Urbifossiella limnaea: one gene and its partner. The protein of the gene in region 2 binds, or shares a complex with, the protein of the main gene of each other region. Links are inferred from orthologs where the notes say so. Each region holds a gene or a part of one and is shown on either strand. Other genes may lie near its edges. The genes, in order: pheS and pheT.

Region 1 (10,121 bases), 780 kb from region 2 along the record:
ACCACGGCCCCGAGGAGGGCACGACCATGACCGCAACGAAGGACATCATCATCCGCGACACCCACCGCGGGCTGAAGTACGTCGACGGCGTTCTCGCCGAGGTGCTTCCCCCGGGCCGGCACGAGCTGCCGCGGCGGCGGCTGTTCCGCCGCACGCCGAAGGTGGACGTGACCGTCGTGGACCTCCGCAACCGCGACCTCACCATCAAGGGGCAGGAAATCCTGACCGCCGACAAGGTCGCCATCCGCGTCAGCATCCTGGTGCAGTTCGCGGTCGTGGACCCGAAGGCGGCGGTCCAGGCCGTGGCGAGCTACGAGGACCGGCTGTACACCGACGTGCAGCTGGCCGCCCGCCGCAGCCTGGCCGCGATGACGCTCGAGGACATCCTCACGAACCGCACCCGGCTCAGCGACGACATCCTCCGCGAGGTGCAGGGCGCCGCGGCGGGCTACGGCGTGGCGATCGGCCGGGCCGACGTGAAGGACCTGGTGTTCCCGGGGAACCTCCAGGACATCATGAACAAGGTGCTCGCCGCCGAGCGGACCAGCGAGGCGCAACTGGTCGAGGCCCGCACCCGCGCCGAGGTACAGCGGATCGACGCGCAGACGAAGGCCGACGCCGGCCGCATCCAGGCGACGGCGGACGCCGAGGCGGTGCGGACGCGGGCCGAGGCCGACGCCGCGGCGACGCGGACGCGCGTGGAGGCGGAGCGGGCCGCGCTGGAGGAGCGGAGCAAGGCGGCGGCCGCGTTCACCACGCACCCGGCGCTGCTGCGGCTGGAGGAGCTGACCGCGCTCAAGGAGCTGGGGAAGAACGCCAACGCACGGATTTACCTCGACTTCGCGGAGGCGAAGAACGGGGAGGAGTGAGCGGGTCCGCCGCTTGCGGCGTAGCGGGGCGTGCCCCGCTACGCCGCAAGCGGCGGAACTATTCCCCCGCCACCCGCTGCAAATCCGCCCGCGTTCCCTCGTAGGTCGTGGCGAACGCCAGCACCTCCGGGTCGGGCGCCACCCCTTCGGCCGCGCACGCCTGCGAGTAAATCGTCGGCCACCAGTTGGCGTGCTCGGTCAGCCCCTGCTCCTTCACCGTCGTCCAGTTGCTCAGGACGTGGCTCCACGCCTTGTCACCGTAGTCGAGCGCCTCCTTCAGGCTGCCGAACTCGGGGACGTACCACTGCCGGCCGATCTGCGAGTGCAACACCTCGTCGGCCCAGTCGAAGTCCTGGATGGTCGCCATCAGCGGCAGGCCGCTGTCGCGGGCCACCTCGAACTCGTAGCGCTTGCCGGTCCGCGGCATGAGTCCCTGCTCGATGAAGTACAGGACGCCGTGCCTCTCCATCGGGCTGCACTCGGTGTTCAGCCGGTACGACCAGTTGAACGTGATGCGGGCCTGCGTCCAGTCCACGCCGAGGGCCGTAAACCCGACCTCGCCCATCATGGCGTGCCGGGCCTCGTCCCACAGCTGGCGGCTCATGTCGCGGTAGTAGCCCCACGGCTTGCCGGGCGTCTGGGTGATGATGCTTGCCATCATCTCGGGCACGTCGATCTCGCGGAGCCGCTTGTAGAGCATCATCAGCGCCTTGGCCCGCGCCGGCTTCGCCTCGTCGTACAGGAACGCCTCCGCGTTCACCCCCTGATTCCACGGGTCGGTGAACCGCTCGTCGCGCTTCGGCACGGGGTCGTACTGGTAGGGAGTCTTGGAGTAGCGACGCGGAAGCCCACCCGTTGCAACGGATGGGCTTTCCGCGGTTCCATCCAGCCCGCCCGCTACAGCGAGAAGTTGGCGCAGCAACTCGGTGAGTTCCGGCGTCCGGTCCGTGTGCGGCAGGCCGGTGGCGAACATGCCGAAGTCGCCCATCTCCTCCAGCTCAAGGCGTGCGAACTTGAGCACGCGCCGGCTCGGTGCGTCGGCCAGGGGGTTGGTGTCCTCCATGTACTGCCACGTCGCCGAGCCGAGCGCGGGGATGGCGACGTGGTGCACGCCGTTCAGCAGTTCCTCCGTCGTCGGCGCGCACAGAATCTCATCGAAGAACGCCTCCAGGGCCGGGTGCGGCACGTCCTCCAGGCCCAGCGGCGGCTCGCGCATCTCGCCGATGCGCGTCCGCAAGGCGGTGGCGTGCTCGGCGCACAGGTGGGCGTGGTGCGCGAACGCCGTCTTCAGCTCGTAGATCGGCTCGGCGGTGATGCGGGCGGTCAGGAGGTGGTGCAGCCGGCGGAAGGCGTAGTGGAACCGCTTCAGCCGGCGGACGCACTCCTCGACGGAGAGGCCCGGCTTCGCCGCCTCCTCTACCGAGCAGAGGCCGGCGAGCGGTGGGAGATTCTTGTACGACGTGTAACCGGCGAGCGGCTTCGGATCGGGCATGGCGACGGCTCCGCGGGTGCCCGGGTAGTGTACACGGCGCGGATGCATAGCTCGGAGGGCGTCACCCGCCCAGCTTGCCGCCTTCCGGCCAACACGCCCTCACGTCCTCGACGGTCGTCTCCACGCCCTGCGCCCGGATGGCGTCGCAAACCTGCTGCGGTGTTGCCTCCGGGCCGAGGTGGGCGTGCGTCTCGCACACCAGCCGCGGCAGGCCGGGCACGGTGTGGTCATTCAGCTCGTCGCGCGTCGGTTCGGTCGTGATGTCCAGCACGGGCACTCCTCCTGACAGGGGACGGCACACGGATTGCAAAACCCGGTCCGTTCCGACCCGTATTCGGAGGACGACATGAACCCGTTCCACCCGCCGGGGACGCCCGGACCCGGACAACCGACGATCGACCCGCCGACACTGCCGCCAGAATCGGTGCCGCCGCGCGACCCCGGCAGCCCGGCCATCCCGCACCCGGTGCAGCCGCCGTCGCCGCCGGCCCCCGAGCCCGGCCCGCCGCCGGCGTACGGGTGATTCACGCCGCGGCCTCACGTCGTATTCTGTCCTTCTCCCCGAACGACGGCGGACGAAGGACGAGTGACGACCATGGACGAGTTGAAGACCCTGGAAGCCGCCGCGCTCGCCGAGCTGGCCGCGTGCGCCGACGAGCCCGCCCTCCGCGCCTGGTACACTAAATACTTCGGCGACAAGGGACTGATGAAGGCGGCACTAGCCGGGATCGGTCGCGTTGCGAAGGAGCTAAAAGCGGCTTACGGGCAGGAGGCCAACCGCGTCAAGGTGGCCTTGCAAACCACTTATGACGCGGCACTGGCGAAGGAGAAAGCGGCGGCCCTCGAAGCGGCGCTCACCACCAACCCGCTCGACGTGACGCTCCCCGGCCGCACCCGGCTGCGCGGCCGGCTCCACCCGGCGACGCAGATTCTGCGGCAGGTCACGCGCGTGTTCGCCGACATGGGGTTCGAGGTCGTCCGCACCCGCGAGGTCGAGACGGACGAGCTGAACTTCGAGTGCCTGAACATGCCGGCGCACCACCCCGCCCGCGACATGTGGGATACGTTCTTCACCGACCGGCCCGGCGTGGTCCTGCGGACGCACACCAGCCCGGGTCAAATCCACGTCATGCGCGCCGCCGCGGGGAAGCCCGTGCGGGTGATCCTGCCGGGGATGTGCTACCGCAACGAAGCCATCAGCACCCGCAGTGAGATCCAGTTCCACCAGGTCGAGGGGCTCGTTATCGGCGACGGCGTGACGATGGCCGACCTGAAGGGGACAATCACGGCGTTCGCGCGGCGGATGTTCGGCCCGGAGCGGCAGGTGCGCATCCGCAGCAGTTACTTCCCGTTCACCGAACCGAGCATCGAGGTGGACATCGACTGGCCGAAGGACGACCCGAACCGCGACCGCCTCACGAAGGGCACCGGCTGGCTCGAGATCATGGGCGCCGGCATGGTGCATCCGAACGTGCTGCGCGCCGGCGGGTACGACCCGGACAAGGTGACGGGATTCGCGTTCGGCATGGGGCCGCAGCGGATGCTGATGCTCCAGCACGCGATCGACGACATCCGGCTATTCTGGCAGAACGACCTGCGCTTCCTGCGGCAGTTCTGATGGCTGAAAGCCGACCCGTTGCGACGGATGGGCGGCTTTGGGGCGCCGCACCCGCCACGCCAGGCCGACGCGCTCCAGCGCCCAGATCGTGTACCAACTCACGTCGGCCTGCCACCAGCGGAAGCCGTGCCGCGCCGAGGTCGGGAAGGCGTGGTGGTTGTTGTGCCACCCTTCGCCCATCGCCAGCACCCCGACGAGCCAGTTGTTGCGGCTGGAATCGGTGGTCGGGTACGGCCGCGAGCCCCACACGTGGGCGACGGAGTTCACCGCGAACGTCGCCTGCTGCGTCACGAAGTGCCGCACCAGCCCGCCCCACAGGAAGCCCAACAGCGCGTCCGTGGGCGTGCCGCCGATCAGGTACGCGACCGCGGCCGGCAGCGCGAGACCGAGCAGGTACCATTCGAACCAGTGGCGGTCGATGAATGCCAGGTCGCGGCGGCGCGTCAGGTCGGGGACGGTGCGCGGGTCGTAGCGATAGTCCTGCGTGAGCCAGCCCATGTGGGCGTGCCAGAAGCCGCGCCAGCCGCCGCCGTCGAGGTGCGGCGAGTGCGGGTCGCCGGGGCGGTCGCTGTGGCGGTGGTGGTCGCGGTGGGTGGCGATCCACCAGAACGGCGAGGCCTGCCCCGCCATGCACCCGAGCACCATCAGCGCCCACTCGACTGGCCGCGGCGTGGCGAACGCGCAGTGCGTGAACAGCCGGTGGAACCCGACGGTGACGCCGAGCCCGGACGCCAGCGCCATCAGGAACGCCGCGACGGCGACGTGCAGCGGCAACCCGTAGACCACAGCGGCGACGACGGCCGCGGGCACACCGACGAGGGGGAGGAGTTCGTGCGCCCAGCGGATCAGACCCGCGCGGCTTGGGGAAACGAGTGGTGACGGCACGCGAGCAGCTCCGGTCCGGGGTGTGGACGATACCACCTCGTGGCCCAGGCCGCCACACCACCCCCAGACGTGCGTCCGACTGGTCGCCACCGCCAGCCGAAACTCACGGCGCCGGGCTGACCGTCCGCACGGTGTGGAGTGGGAACAGCTTCCACCCCGCGTCCACCTCGCCGAGCAGTCCGAGCAACAGGCCCGTCTTGCCGTCGCGCTCCCGAGTCAGCGGGAATGCGATCAGCCGCTGCGGGCCGTCGGCGGGGGTCAGCTCTGCGGCCGCGGTTTGCGTGTTCGCGTCCACCGCGACGAGCTCCAACTTCTTGAACGCTGCCGCGTCCAGCTTCAGCGGCGAACCCTTCCGCAGCGGCAGGTCGTCGGCCAGCCACTCGGCCGCGCCTGCCGCGTAAAGCGCCTTCAGGTTCCGCACCGCGTGCGTCGGGTTCATCGCCTTCGGCTGCTCCACCGTCACCGCCCACGCCGCGCCCGCCGGCCGCACCGGCAGCGGCACCGCCCCGGCGAACACGAGCGACCGAAAGCCGTCCTTCCCGCCGCCGGCGAACTTCCCGGCCGCGCTGTCGAGCGCGCACGTGTTGATCCCCTTGAACTGCAGCGACCCCGCCAGCGGCGCCGGCAGCCCCTTCACCGCCACGGCGACAGCCACCTTCGCGTAGTCGTACCGGACAGCCTCCACGGCCCCGAGTGGGATCAGCGTCGTTACGCCCTTCTGGAACGTGGTCGAATCCGGCTCGCGCAGCTCCAGAGCCGCCGGGGCGTCCTTCGGGCCGCCGAGCCAGCCGAGCCGCCGCACGCCGCCGGTGAACCGCACGCCCGTCAGCGCCTGCTCCTTGCCGGTCGCGTCGGTGAGAGTTGCGGCCCGGCTGTCGTCCTTCGCCGGCTGACCGACAGCGACGGCGGCGCCGAGCAGAACCCACCCCGCCGCGCGGACGCTCCGCCCCGTCATGGTGTGCCTCCGAATCAGGGCCGACCTGAAAACATCGGCCGGCCGCTCATCCTCAGTGCCGGGCGGAATTGCGGCAAGGAAAAAACTGGTCTGATGGTTACGGAGCCGCCTTGCGGGTCGGGTGCGAGCGCGACATAATCCACCCAACCGGACGACGCCCGGCGAACCCGCCGGCACGACGGTTACCCCGTCACCCGCTCGGAACGGAAACGGTCGAACTGTGGACGACATCTTCCTGCCCAGCGGCCGCCTCAGCCCCGACATCCTGGACGAGGCCACGGCCACCGTCCTCCGGGAGTCGCTAGCCCACACCCGGGCCACCAACTGGGACAGCGTCCGCACCCCGCACCTGTTCATGGGCCTGCTCGCGGCGCCGGATTCGGGCGTGTCGAGTTGGGCCGGCCGCCTCGGCGCCGACCTCCCGGGCCTACTTGACCAGTTCCGCGACCTGTTCAACCAAGAGAACGCGGAGCCGGTTCCGCCGCTCCTGCTGAACCGCGAGTTCCTGTCCGACAACGTGATCCGGCTACTCCGCGACGCCCACGGCCGGGCCGCCGACTCGGGCCGCGACCGCGTGACCCCGATGGACCTGCTCATCACGCTGTTCACGACGCCGAACAGCATCGTGGCCGAGTGCTTCGAGCGGATCGGCGTGACGGCGGCGAAGCTGACCGAGCTAGCCGTACTGGCGGAGCGCCAGGCGCCGGCGTAATCCGGGCGTGCAGTTGCCGTGTCGTTAGCCGGGGGCGCAAGCCCCCGGTTTCGTTTTGCGACGCAACTCAAACCGCGCTCCGCCCGGCTCTGCCGCCGACCCTGCGGGCGTGAACCCCACCTTTTCCAGCACCCGCACTGACGCGGGGTTGGCCCACTCCGTTTCGGCCGCGATCACCTCCACCCCCGGCTGGCCGAACGCCCAGCGAACCAGGCCGTTCACCATTTCCGTCGCATACCCGCGCCGCTGGAACTCGGGCAGCAGCGAGTAGCCGATCTGAACCGCTCCGTCTTGCGGCGGCCCGAGGAACCCGCCCCCGCCGACCAGCACTGGCGGACCGGCGTCGCGGGCCAGGGCGTACCAGCCGAACCAGCCGACGCGGTCGGGTGCGGCTTCGAGCCAGCTCAGGAAAAGCGGCAGTGCGTCGGCGGCGGATTCCGGGGGCCAGTTGTCGGGCACCACGGCGTCGAGTTGGCGGGCGAACTCGCCGCGGTCGGCGAGCTCCGCACGGGCCAGCGCGACCGTGGCTGGCACCAGCGTCAGGCGGTCCGATACGATCATCGCGTGCAACTCCTGAGTTCTACGCCAGCGCCTTGCGGAACACGACCTTGTCGTCGCCAGCCTTATAGAACTCGCGGATGCGGGCTTCCTCATCGTACCCGAGCGCCCGGTAGAACGCCCGCGTCCGCTCGAAGGCCGCCAGTCCCGATGTCTCGATCAGGAGCACCCGGGCACCGCGGGTCGACAACTCCCGCTCGACGTGGCGCACCAGAGCCGCGCCCCGCCCCTGCCGTTGGCGGTCCGGGTGGACGGCGAGCATGTACAAGTTCCACGTCCCGTCCGTCATCCGCTCCGGGGCGTAGTACGCCACACCCACCGGCCCGATGTCGTCGTCGGTCAGCCACACGTGGTCGGGACCATTCTCACCGGCCAGACTCCCACGCAAGACGGCGGCGACATCGTCGGTCGCTTCGGGAGGGAATAGGCCGGACGCCACAGCCAAGGTGAGGATGGCGGCGGTGTCGTCGGACGTTGTCGGGCGAATCATTCCGAACTCCGGTTGGATGGCGGCGTCCCACCCCCCGACACGTCAACGCTGCGACGGGTTCGCGGTGCAACAACCCGAATCCTGCCTCACTGCGGCCCCTGCCAAAACCGATCCTCCCCCCAGCGTCGGCCGCTGCCACAATGGCACTAGCAGCCATCCGCGGCTTACAAGCATCCGTCGCAATCCCTTCCCAAAAAACACCTTGCGCCACCACATACGCCGCGGCACCCGCTTTGCTGTGGGGTAGGTCACCGATTCTCTTTCGTACCACCCTGGGCGGATCGAACCGATGGCAGCCAAGCAACTCCAGTACGCCGACGACGCCCGGCAGAAGCTCCTCGCCGGGGCCAGCAAGCTCGCCCGCGCCGTCCGCTCCACCCTCGGGCCGCGCGGCCGCAACGCTGTCCTCGACAAGGGCTGGGGCGCCCCCAACGTCACCAAGGACGGCGTCACCGTCGCCGAAGACATCGAGCTCAACGACCCGTTCGAGAACATGGGCGCCCAGCTCGTCAAGGAGGCCGCCAGCAAGACCTCCGACATCGCCGGCGACGGCACCACCACCGCCACCGTGCTGGCCGAGTTCATCTTCCGCGAAGGCCTCAAGGCCGTTGCCGGCGGGCACGACCCGATGGCGCTGGTCCGCGGCATCCAGAAGGGCGTCGACAAGGTGGTCGAGGAGCTCCACAAGATCGCCGAGGAGATCGACCCGAAGGACTCCAAGAGCATCACCGAAGTCGCCACCATCTCGGCCAACAACGACCGCGACATCGGCTCGAAGTTGTCCGAGGCCATGAAGAAGGTCGGTGCCACTAACGGCGTCATCACCGTGGAAGAGGGCAAGGCCGCCGACACGGTCGTGAACGTCGTCCAGGGGATGCAGTTCGACCGCGGCTACCTGTCGCCGCACTTCGTGAACAACCCCGAGTCGGTCACCTGCGAGTTCGACAACCCCTACGTCCTGATCTTCGAGGAGAAGGTCAGCACGGTGAAGAGCCTGATCCCGCTGCTCGAGTGGGCCAGCAAGCAGAAGGAGCCGATGGTCCTCATCGCCGAGGACTTCGAGGGCGAGGCGCTGGCCACGCTCGTGCTCAACAAGCTGAAGGGCATCCTCCAGGTCTGCGCCGTCAAGGCGCCCGGCTACGGCGACCGCCGCAAGGCCATGCTCGAAGACATCGCCGTGCTGACCGGCGGCAAGGCGATCTTCAAGGATCTGGGCGTGCAGCTCGACGCCGTCTCCGACGGGCCGAAGGGCGAGAAGGTGCCCACGGTCGTGAGCTACCTCGGCCGCTGCAAGCGCGTCCGCATCGACGCCGAGAACACGACCATCACCGAGGGCAAGGGGAAGCAGGCGGCCATCGACGGCCGGGCCGAGCTGATCCGCAAGGAGATCGACAAGACGGACAGCGAGTACGACCGCGAGAAGCTGCAGGAGCGGCTCGCCAAGCTGGCCGGCGGCGTGGCCGTCATCAAGGTCGGCGGCGCGACCGAGACGGCCATGAAGGAGCGGAAGGCGCTGTACGAGGACGCCCTGGCCGCGACCAAGGCCGCCATCGCCGAGGGGATCGTCCCCGGCGGCGGCGTGGCGCTGCTGAACGCCCGCAAGGGGCTGGACAAGCTGAAGCTCGAAGGCGACGAGGCGGAGGGCGCCCGGGTGCTGTACCGCGCCCTGGAGATGCCGTGCCGGATGATCGCCGAGAACGCCGGCAAGGACGGCACCGTCGTCGTCTCGAAGATTCTCAAGGCGAAGGACAAGAACCACGGCTACAACGCCGACACCGACGAGTACACCGACCTGCGCAAGGCGGGCGTGGTGGACCCGGTGAAGGTGACGCGGAGCGCCCTGCAGAACGGCGCGAGCGTGGCCGGCCTGCTACTCACGACCGAGGCCATGATCGCCGACATCCCCGAGCCGAAGAAGGCCGGCGGCGGCGACCACCACCACGACGACCACGGCATGGGCGGTGGGATGGGCGGCATGGGCGGCATGGGCGGCATGATGTAACGCGGTACTCGGCCCACCCGCCGCTGCGGGTGGGCTTCTCACACGAACACACACACCCTCACTCTCAGATACGTGGAGCCCCCGATGGCCAAGAAGGACGCCCCCCTGAGCCTCCGCCCGCTCGACGACCGCGTCGTGGTGGAGCCGACCGACGCCGAGGAGAAGACCGCCGGCGGCATCCTGCTGCCGGACACCGCCAAGCAGAAGCCGCAGCAGGGCAAGGTCGTGGCCGTCGGCCCCGGCAAGCTGTCCGACAAGGGCGTGCGGACGGCCGTCGGCGTGAAGGTCGGCGACACTGTGATCTACGGCAAGTACAGCGGCTCGGACGTGGAGGTCAGCAGCAAGGAGCTGAAGATCCTGCGCGAGAGCGACATCCTCGCCAAGCTGGTGAAGTAGTTTCGAGTTCCGAGTTTCGGGTTTCGAGTTCCCGCCCCGCGAGGTGAACCGCGGGGCGGTGATGCCGACCCGGCTCGGAACTCGGCGCCTCCAAACTCGAAACTTCAAACTCGAAACTCGGAACTAATCAAATGGCGAAGCAGC
Region 2 (10,425 bases):
CTGCCGCCGACGCCCCCCGCGTCGGCGGCAAAGGCTTTTCGCTCGGCCGCTCCATCGCCGCCGACCTGCCTGTACCGCCCGGGTTCGTCGTCACCACCGACGCCTACCGCCGCCTACAGCCGACCGGCGTTCACTCAGACGCCGCCTTCGTCACCAGCTTCGCGGAATACCTGCGGCAATTGGGCGATTGCCCAGTCGCGGTCCGGTCCAGCGCCACCGGCGAGGACGGCAGCGAAGCCAGCTTCGCCGGCCAACAGGAAACGATCCTCGGCGTCCGGGGCCTCGACGCCGTTCTGGACGCGGTGGAGCGCTGTTGGGCGTCGCTCCACACCGAACGGGCGAAGGCGTATCGGGCGAAGCAGGGCGTGGACGACTCAGACCTGGCGATGGCGGTCGTCGTGCAGGAACTGGTGCCGGCCGACGCGGCCGGCGTGCTGTTCACCCGCGACCCGCTCGATACCACCGGCCGGCGGATGCTGGTGGAAGCGGCGTGGGGGCTCGGCGAGGTCGTGGTGTCCGGCCGCGTCACGCCCGACCGCTTCACCCTGGACCGCGACAGCGGCGCCGTCCTCGACCGACGGCTCGGGGCGAAGGACGTGCGCGTCGGTGTCGCCGGCGAAGAAGCGGTGTCGGACGCCGACCGCGCCCGCTTCTGCCTCAGTGACAGCGAGCTGTCACGACTCGCCGACCTGGGCCGGCGCGTGGAGGCGTTCGACGGCGAGCCGCGCGACATCGAGTGGGCCGTCGCCGGCGGCCGGGTGTACCTGCTGCAGTCGCGGCCGATCACCGTCGCCACCGCGGCCGACCGCGAGACGGCGCTCCGCGAGTCGGTGGAGGACCTCCGGGCGAAGGCGGCCCCAGGCGGCACGGTGTGGGTGCGTTACAACCTGAGCGAGGTACTACCGGCGCCGACGCCGATGACGTGGGGGGTTGTTCAACGGCTACTCGCGGCCGACGGCGGGTTCGGGGCCATGAACCGCGACCTGGGGGCGCCGCCCGACCCGGGGTTGGGGGCGCTGTCGGCGTTCGACCTGGTCGCCGGCCGGCCGATGGCGAACCTGTCGCGGATGCCGCGGATGCAGGGGGCGCACCCGCCGTTCGAGTACCCGTTCGCCGCGCTCAAGGCCGACCCGCGGAAGGCGCTCGACCCCAAGCCGACGCTCAACCCGCTGGCCGGCGGCGGGCTGATGGGGTGGCTACGGCTGCCCGCGACGGTGTGGCGGCTGACGCGGCTGATGTCGCGGACGAAGCGCGAGGCGGAGACGTTTGCGGAGCGGTTCACGACCGAGATCGTGCCGCCGTTCGTGGCGGCGGCCCGGGAGGCGCTGGCCCGCGACTGGGCGCGGGTGCCGTCGTCCGCACTCGTCGCCGCGGTCCAGGAGTGGACGCAGCGGACGCTCGTGGACTTCGCCCGGCACAGCCTGAAACCTACGGTCTTCGCCGATCTGTGCTGGAGCACACTGGTCGAGCGGCTCAAGCCGGCGATGGGAGATGAACGGGCCCGCGCGGCTGTCGGCGAGCTGAGCCTGGGGGCACAGCCGCCCGCGGACGCGCACCTCGCCGGCGGGCTGCGCGACCTGGCCGCGGGTACGCTGGGCCGGGAGGAATTCTTGGAGCGGTTCGGCCACCGCGGCCCGAACGAGATGGAACTGAGCCAGCCGCGCTGGGCCGAGGTGCCGCACCAACTCGACGCGCTGGTCCGGTCGGGCGACGGCCACCGGTCGCAACCGGCGGGCGCGACCGAATCCTGGGACCGCGTCGCCGCCGAGGCCAAGTTGACCGGCACCGCGAAGGCGCAGGCGGGCGTGTGGGTGAATCGCTTGCGGACGTACCTCGGACTCCGCGAGGCGGCGAAGCACTACTTACTTCTCGGGTACGCCGTCATCCGCCGGGCGCTGGTCACGATCGACCGCCGCTACGGCTTCCACGGCGGCGTCTTCTACCTGCTGCCCGACGAACTGCCGCTCGTCATCGCGGACTGCTACACGGACCTGGCACCGGGGATCGCGCAGCGGCGAAAACGGCGGCAGGCGGAGTTGTCGCTGGAGGTGCCGCCGGTGCTGTTCAGCGACGATCTGGAGGCGATCGGCCGGCCCCTCCCCGCGCCCGACGGCGGCGACGTGCTCACCGGCGTGGCACTGTCCGCGGGGACCGCCGAGGGGCCGGCGCTGGTGCTGACAGAGCCGACGGCGCCGCCGACGGAGGGGGGCTACGTGCTGGTGTGTCCCTCCACCGACCCGGCGTGGGTGCCGCTCTTCGCGCGCGCCGCGGGGCTGGTAATGGAGACGGGCGGCGTCCTGTCGCACGGGGCGATCGTGGCGCGCGAGTTCGGCCTGCCCGCGGTCGCCGGGTTGCCGGGCGCGGTGCGGCGGCTACGGACGGGGCAACGGGTGCGCGTCGACGGTGGGTGTGGGACGGTGACGGTGCTGGAGTGAACAGGGCACGGGGGCGAGTCCGCATGCGGCTTGGCGTCCTGCAGCGCTAAGCCGCAAGCGGCAACACCACCATCACACATCCTTCCCGCGAATCTGGGCCTTGAGGACGTGCCGGAGCCGACCCTCGATCTTTTGGTGGGCCTTGTCGATTTCCTTGTCCGTCAGCGTCTTGTCGGCCGGCTGGTACACCAGCGCGAACGCCAGGCTGCGGGTGCCGGCCGGGATGCGGTCGCCGGTGTACACGTCGAACAGTTCCGCCCCCGTCAACAGGTCGCCGCCGGCGGCGCGAATCTCGGCCAGCACCGCGTCCGCGGGCGTGTCGGCGGGCACGATGACGGCCACGTCGCGCTTGGCCGGCGGCACCGTCGGGAACGGCCGGTACGGGAACCGCACCGGCACTGCCGCGAGCAGCGCGTCGAGATCGAGCTCGGCCACCTGAACCGCCCGCTCCCCGAGTCCGAAGCTCGCCGCGACCGTCGGGTGGAGTTCGCCGATCGCCCCGACCGCCGCGCCGTTCACGACCACCTCCGCGGCCCGGCCCGGGTGCAGGTGCGCCAGGCCCTTCGCGGTGCGGAACGACGCCGACAGGTGCAGGTCGGCCGTGAGCGCCTCGATTACGCCTTTGAGGTCGAAGAAGTCGAACGCCGCCGGCTTGGTGCCGAGTGGGTCGTCCCACGCGGCGGCGGTGCGGCGGCCACTCTGCACCAGCGCCAGCCGCCGCGGCTCGGCCGGAAGCGGCTGACCGGCCACCGGCAGGAACACGACGCCGATCTCGAAAAGGCTCACGGCGTCGGCCGCCAGGAGGTTCCGCTGCGCGACTTCGAGCAGGCCCGGCAGCAGCGTCGTCCGCATCACGCCGCGGTCGGGGCTGATCGGGTTCAACAGCGCGACGTGCGACCGACCCGTAGACAGTTTCCCTTCCGTCGCGGCCCCGGTCAGCGAGTAGGTGATGCACTCCTGCAAGCCCTGGTCGGCGAGCAGGTCGCGGACGTGCTCCTCCAGTTCCAGCGGCCGATTCCCCAGTTGTTCGGGCAGGGGCTGCGACAGCCGCGTGTCCGGCAGGTGGTCGTAGCCGTAGACGCGGGCCAGTTCCTCGATCAGGTCGGCGACACCGGCCTGGATGTCGAGCCGCGTCGGCGGCGTGGCCACGCGCCAGCCCTCACCCTTCGACTCAACCTGGAACTGAAGCGCCGACAGCACGCGCACGACTTCGGCGGGCGGGATGTCGAAGCCGAGAACGCGGCGGATCGCGGCGGGCGTCAGGTCGATCACCTGCGGCGGCACCGGCGCGGGGTAGCTGTCCACGATTCCGCTCAGCACCTCGCCGCCGGCCAGGGTGCGGAACAGCTCCGCGGCGCGGACCGCGGCCGGCTTCGCCAGCTCGGGGTGGACGCCCTTGGCGAACCGCGTGCTCGCCTCGCTGAACAGTGTGAACTGCCGCGCCGTCTTGCGCACGCTCACGAAGTCGAACGCCGCCGACTCCAGCAGGATGGACTTGGTCGCCGCCGTGACTTCGGTGTCGAACCCGCCCATGACCCCAGCCAGCGCGACCGGCCCGGCGGCGTCGGCGATGACGAGGTTGTCCGGCCCCAACTCGCGGTCCTGGCCGTCGAGCGTCTTCAGCTTCTCGCCCGCCTTCGCCGGCCGCACCGTGATGACCGGCGCCTTGCCGCCGGCCCGCGCCACGAGGGCGTCGTAGTCGAAGGCGTGGAGCGGCTGGCCGTATTCGAGCATCACGTAGTTCGTGATGTCCACCGCGTTCGAGATCGGCCGCATGCCCGCAGCGTCGAGCCGCGACCGCATCCAGCGCGGGGCCGGGCCGATCGTCACGTTGCGGATGATTGTCGCCGTGTAGCGACCGCACAGCTTCGGGTCGGCGATCTCGACCGACACCTTGCCGGCGATCTGGTCCGCGATCGTCTGCACCGTGGGTTCAGCGATCGTGGTGGCGGCGCCGGTGAGGGCCGCAACCTCGCGGGCGATGCCGATCAGCGACAGGCAGCGGGCCATGTTCGGGAGCACGTCGAGCTCGACCACCACGTCACCGAGCACGTCCGCGACCGGCGTCCCGGGGGCGGGGTCGGCGTCGTCGAGGAGGATGATCCCCTCGTGCTCGTCGGAGATGCCCAGTTCGTAGTTCGACATGCACATCGCGTCGTTCATGATGCCGCGGAGTGCCTTCGGCTCCAGGGTGAAGACGGCCTTCTTGCCCTCCTTGTCGGCGTAGAAATACTTCGTGCCGCGGAGGCCCAGCACGACCTTCATGCCGCTCTGACCGGGGGCGATGTTCGGCGCGCCGGTCACCACGGTTTTCGGCTCGGCCGCGCCGTAGTCGATCGTCACCAGCTTCAGCTTGTCGGCGTCGGGGTGCTTCTCGATTTTCAGCACCCTGCCGAGCACAACCTTGTCGCGCTCCCACACCAGGCCGGCGCGTTCCGGCTTCACGCGCAGGCCGGTCGGAACGGGGAGGCCGAACACCGTCACGCCCGCGGCTTCCAGGCCGGCGAGCGTGAGACGCTCGACCAGAATCGCGGGGTCGGCCGGGAGCGCAACGAGGTCGCGGAGCCAAGAGAGCGGGACGAGCATGGCGAGGTTCCGGTAGCGGGGAACCGTCATGGTAGCAGCGGGGGCGCGGCCGGCGACCGTACGACGACCGGCTACGATTGTTCGGCCCGCGCCTTGCCGCCCTGCGGCGCCGCGAATAATGTTCCACCTTCCGATTTCCCGGCGACCGAGCGGTCCGCGGCGACAGGGGGCAACGTGGCGGCCAACCAGAGCGAGCGCATCCGCATCCGGATGGAAGGGTACGACCACGAGGTTCTCGACCGCACCGCGGGCGAGATCGTGCAGACGGCCCGGGACAACGGCGCCGACGTTCACGGGCCGATTCCGCTGCCGACGCGCATCGAACGGTACACGGTGTTGCGGTCGCCGCACATCGACCGCAAGAGCCGCGAGCAGTTCGAGATCCGCACCCACAAGCGGCTCATCGACATCCTCAAGCCGACGCAGAAGACCATCGAGGCGCTCAACAAGGGGCTCAACCTGCCCCCGGGCGTGGACATCAAGATCCGCGTCATCACCGGCGGCTGAGCCATCGCGGCACAAAAACGATGCCGGGTGCTTGACTCCCACCCGGATGCCGCTAAGAAATTAGTCCCGCCCGCCGCGGCACCCCTCCGGGGTGGACAGTTCGGCGGGCGGTTCTCGTGCAGGACGACCCAGCTTCGCCGCGGTTCGGGCAACTGAACCAAATATGCGGCTCACCGGGCAACCGGTCAGGCGGGGTCGAGATGAGGTTCCCCCATGGCCGACTTGAACGGCGCCAACGGGGCCGCGAAGGCTCCCGCGTCCTCGCGTGTCACCGAGTACACGACCGCCATCACCGTCCCCGTGGTCAACAAGGCCGGGGCCGAGGTGGGGTCGATCACGGTCGACCCGAAGGACTTCGGCGGCAAGATCAGCAAGCAGCTGATGCACGAAGCCGTGCTGATGTTCCTGGCCAACCAGCGGGCCGGCACGCACAGCACCCTCCGCCGCGGCGAAGTGGCCGGCAGCACAAAGAAGCTGTTCCGGCAGAAGGGCACCGGCAACGCCCGCGCCGGCACCAAGCGCACGAACAAGCGGCGCGGCGGTGGTACCGCGAAGGGGCCGAAGCCCCGCGACTACTACTACCGCCTCCCGAAAAAGGCCGTGAAGGCCGCCAACCGGATGGCCGTGCTGTCGAAGATCGTGGACAAGGAGATCGTCGTCCTCGACGAGCTGGCTCTCGCCGCCCCGAAGACGAAGGAAGTGTTCGGCCTGCTCAAGAGCCTGAAGGTCGGCAAGAAGACGACCGAGGGCGGCGAGAAGGACGTGACCCTGGCCGACACCACGGTGCTGATCGGCACCAACGGGCTGGACCAGAACGTGTACCGCAGCGCCCGCAACATCGAGGGCGTGAAGGTGCTGCCGGTCGCCGAGTTCAACTGCTACACCGTGCTTCGGCAGAAGCGGCTGCTGGTGACGAAGGCGGCGCTCGAGGCGTTCATCAAGCCGCCGGCGACCGCCACCGCGGCCCCGAAGGCCGAGAAGCCCGCGATCAAGCGCCGCGGCCGGGCCGCCCGCATCGCCGCCCGTAAGGTCGCCGCCAAGTAGCACCCGGAGGCTCCGGGTTCGCCCCGGAGTGGAGAAGCGTCATGCCGCGTCCCCGTCCACACCCGAAGCGGTACGTGCGGAAGCTCGCCGCCCGCAAGCCGTGCGTCCACGGCGAGCCGGGGATCGAGCTGCGGCCGTACCAAGTGCTCCTGAAGCCCCTCGTCACCGAGAAGGGCACCCACCAGAGCACGCGGTACAACGCGTACACCTTCCAGGTGAACCCGATCGCCGACAAGACGCAGATCCGGAAGGCGGTCGAGGAGCTGTTCAACGTCCGCGTCACCGACGTGCGGACGATGAACCGGAAGGGGAAGACCCGCCGGTTCCGCCAGGAAGAGGGTTCGCTGCCGGCCTGGAAGAAAGCCATCGTGGCGCTGCACCCGGACGACAAGATCGAGTTCTATTGACCGGCGGCGGCTGTCAGCGGTCAGCTGTCAGCCAGGCGGCGAGGCACCCGGCCGTCGGCGGAACGCCGACGGCCGATAGCTGAGAGCAAGACATGGGCATCAAGCAATACAAGCCGACCTCCGCCGGCCGCCGCGGCGGGAGCGTGTCCGACTTCGCGGACTGCACGTTCCCCGGCGTCAACAAGCCGGAAAAGTCGCTGCTGTCGCCGATCAAGAAGAGCGGCGGGCGGAACCACCACGGCATCACCACCACCCGGTTCCGTGGGGGTGGTCACAAGCGGATGTACCGCCAGATCGACTTCAAGCGGAAGCGCGACGGCGTCGAGGCGGTGGTGATCTCGGTCGAGTACGACCCGAACCGCAGCGCCCGCATCGCGCTCATCGAATACCCGAAGGACGAGAAGTACGACAACGCCAAGAGCTACATCCTGGCCCCGGTCGGGATGAAGGCCGGCGACAAGGTCATCTCGGGCGAGACCGAGGCCGTCGAGCCGAAGCCGGGCAACTGCATGCCGCTGTGGAAGGTGCCCCTCGGCATGGCCGTCCACAACGTCGAGCTGACCCCCGGCCGCGGCGGTCAGATCTGCCGCTCCGCCGGGTGCTCGGCCACGCTGAGCGCCCGCGAGAAGGACTGGGCGCAGCTGACGATGCCGAGCGGGGAAATCCGCCGCGTGTCGAGCAAGTGCCGGGCGACGATCGGCAGCGTGTCGAACCCCGAGCACATGAACATCAGCCTCGGCAAGGCCGGGCGGAACCGGTGGAAGGGCCGCAAGCCGCACAACCGCGGCATGGCCATGAACCCGATCGACCACCCGATGGGCGGCGGCGAGGGGCGCAGCAAGAGCGGCGGCCAGCCGAAGGGCCCGACGGGCGTGCTGTCGAAGGGCGGCAAGACGCGCAAGGACCGCAAGCCCGGCGGCGGCGCCATCCTGCGGCGGCGCCCGAGCGGCAAGCACCAGAAGAGCAGTTAAGTGAGCTGAGGCCCGCCCGGCGTGCGGGCTTCGCCGCTGAAGTAGAAATCCGGTGGCCGGTCCGCGTGGGCCTGCCTACGTTACACAGTCCCGGGTTCGTGACGCCCGGTGTGTGTGTTTGGCGAGCCTGGCAGGACACGAGCGGGACGACGCATGAGCCGGTCGCTGAAGAAGGGTCCTTACGTCGACCTCCGGCTCCTCGGCAAGGTCGAGAAGCAGGGGCCGAACAAGGAGCCGATCAAGACCTGGGCGCGGGACTGCACCGTCGTCCCGGAGTTCATCGGCGCGACGTTCCTCGTGCACAACGGGAAGTCGTTCCTGCGGGTCTACTGCACCGAAGACATGATCGGCCACAAGCTCGGCGAGTTCTCGCCGACGCGGACGTTCAAGGGTCACAGCGGCGGCAAGGCGAAGGGCGGGAAGTAAGACATGGAATACAAGGCCGTACACCGCTACGCCGACCAGGGCCCCCGCAAGATCCGCGTGTTCGCGGACCTGATCCGCGGGCGGAACGCGGACGAAGCGATCGAGATGCTGAAGTTCTACCACAACCGGGGCGCCCGGCTGTTGGAGAAGGTCGTCAAGAGCGCCCTCGGGAACGCCGACGACCGCGAGTGCCCGGACCTCGACGCCCTTGTCGTGACCGAGGCCCGCGTCGACGAGGCGCCGATGTTCAAGCGGATCCAGCCCCGGGCGCGCGGCACCGCGTTCCCGATCAAGCGGCGGATGTCGCACATCCACGTCACTCTCGGCGAACCCGCCGAAGGCTGAGCGGCGGGTGGGGTTGTAGAAGCGGGGGCCGGCCGCGGTCGGCCCCCGGCGCATTAAGCGACCGCGACGGACCACGACGGACCAAGAGGCACGGCGATGGGTCAGAAAGTCCGACCGACCGGCTTCCGCACGGGGATCATGCGCCCCTGGCGCTCCACGTGGTACGCCAGCAAGGCCGACTTCTCCGAACTGCTGATCGAGGACTTCAAGGTCCGGGCGTTCGTGCAGAAGTACCTGACCAACAAGAAGGACCGCAAGGTCCAGCGGCCGGCCATCTCGGACATCAAGATCGAGCGGACCCGCGAGCGGGTCACGATCACGATCAGCAGCAGCCGGGTCGGCGCCATCATCGGCAAGAAGGGCGAGAAGATCGACAACCTGACCAAGGCGCTCGAGAAGCTGACGCGGCGGCACATCGAGGTGAAGACGATCGAGATCGCCCGCCCCGAGATCGACCCGCAGCTGATCGCCGAGGACATCGCCGAGCAGCTCGAGCGCCGGGCCAGCTTCCGCCGCACGATGAAGCAGGCGATGCAGCGGGCGATGGAGGGCGGCGCCAAGGGCGTGAAGCTCCAACTGTCCGGCCGCCTCGGCGGGTCGGAAATGGCCCGCTGCGAGAAGGGGATGGAAGGCTCGATCCCGCTCTCGACCCTCCGCGTGAAGGTCGAGTACGGGTTCAGCGAGGCCACCACCCCCCAGGGGAACATCGGGATCAAGTGCTGGGTGAATCAGGGCGACTACCTGACCGGCGACATCATCGACCCGACGGACGCGTCCGGCGCCCCGACGCAGCGGCGCCGCGGCCCGCGGCGCGGGCCGGGCGGGTTCGGTGGCGGCGGCCGCTGAGTGCGGCCCCGGGGTGTGACTCATTGAGGGAGACGGCCGATGCCGCAGATGCCGAAGCGGGTGAAGTTCCGGAAGGGACAGCGCGGGGTGACGAAGGGCATCGTCGCGCAGCGGAAGTACGCCGGCTACATCAAGGGTAACGCCCACCGCGGCAACTACGTCGCCTACGGCGACTTCGGCCTGCAGTCGCTCGAAGGCGGCTGGCTGTCGGCCGAGTGCATCGAGTCGGGCCGTATCACGATGACGCGGTTCGTCTCGGGCGAGGGCCGGTACTACATCCGCGTCTTCCCGCACAAGCCGGTGACTGCGATCCCCGCCGAGACCCGCATGGGTAAGGGCAAGGGCGAGCCCGAGTACTGGGCCGCGGTGGTGCGGTCCGGGCAGGTGATGTTCGAGATCGGCGGCCTCCCGGAGAGTGCCGCCCGCGACTGCCTGGCCCGCGTCGCCTACAAGATGCCGTTCAAGTGCCGGTTCGTGACCCGCCGGCCGAACGTCTAAAAACGGGTGCGTAGATGCCTGCGACCAAGACCGACTTCCGCGGGATGAGCGACGAACAGCTCGCGCTCAGCCTGAAGGAAACCGAAAAGACCGTGTTCTCGCTTCGCTTCCAGTCGGCGTCCGACCGCAAGGAGACGGCGACCGAGCTGAAGAAGGCGAAGAAGGACATCGCCCGCATCCGCACCCTCCAGCGGGAGCGCGAGCTGACCAAGCTGAAGGCCCTCCCGGCCGATCAGCTGGCCACCCGCGTCGCCAGCCTGGGCGAGAAGGACAAGGCCGGCGGCCCCGGCAAGCGGCTGGTGCGGCGGCAGCTCCGGCGCGTCGAGGCGCTGCACGCAAAGGCGACGGCCAAGAAGGGGA

What was found.
Region 1: the proteins of pheT (region 2) and pheS are in contact, whole or in part, in a crystal structure (PDB 6P24), measured with the Escherichia coli proteins. The link is inferred for Urbifossiella limnaea from one-to-one orthologs.

Annotation. Positions count from the first base shown.
Region 1 is NZ_CP036273.1:1,853,619-1,863,739, reverse strand. What follows is about bases 2,166-4,963. They hold pheS (phenylalanine--tRNA ligase subunit alpha), read left to right. Parts: upstream 2,166-2,947; coding sequence 2,948-3,979; downstream 3,980-4,963. Other genes in these bases: ETAA1_RS07370 (acyl-CoA desaturase), read right to left, coding at 3,938-4,864; ETAA1_RS31625 (hypothetical protein), read left to right, coding at 2,708-2,884; ETAA1_RS07380 (hypothetical protein), read right to left, coding at 2,423-2,632; ETAA1_RS07385 (hypothetical protein), read right to left, coding at 2,166-2,361. Outside these bases: ETAA1_RS07390 (slipin family protein), read left to right, coding at 27-869; more of ETAA1_RS07385, read right to left, coding at 928-2,165; ETAA1_RS07365 (hypothetical protein), read right to left, coding at 4,968-5,819; ETAA1_RS07360 (Clp protease N-terminal domain-containing protein), read left to right, coding at 6,040-6,531; ETAA1_RS07355 (GNAT family N-acetyltransferase), read right to left, coding at 6,556-7,092; ETAA1_RS07350 (GNAT family N-acetyltransferase), read right to left, coding at 7,112-7,579; groL (chaperonin GroEL), read left to right, coding at 7,869-9,581; co-chaperone GroES, read left to right, coding at 9,666-9,977; groL (chaperonin GroEL), read left to right, coding at 10,109-10,121.
Region 2 is NZ_CP036273.1:2,630,624-2,641,048, reverse strand. Bases 2,265-5,366 are described here. They hold pheT (phenylalanine--tRNA ligase subunit beta), read right to left. Parts: upstream 5,022-5,366; coding sequence 2,508-5,021; downstream 2,265-2,507. Other genes in these bases: rpsJ (30S ribosomal protein S10), read left to right, coding at 5,196-5,366; ETAA1_RS10620 (PEP/pyruvate-binding domain-containing protein), read left to right, coding at 2,265-2,435. Outside these bases: more of ETAA1_RS10620, read left to right, coding at 1-2,264; more of rpsJ, read left to right, coding at 5,367-5,528; rplD (50S ribosomal protein L4), read left to right, coding at 5,742-6,572; rplW (50S ribosomal protein L23), read left to right, coding at 6,614-6,979; rplB (50S ribosomal protein L2), read left to right, coding at 7,072-7,950; rpsS (30S ribosomal protein S19), read left to right, coding at 8,104-8,376; rplV (50S ribosomal protein L22), read left to right, coding at 8,380-8,721; rpsC (30S ribosomal protein S3), read left to right, coding at 8,818-9,567; rplP (50S ribosomal protein L16), read left to right, coding at 9,607-10,065; rpmC (50S ribosomal protein L29), read left to right, coding at 10,080-10,425.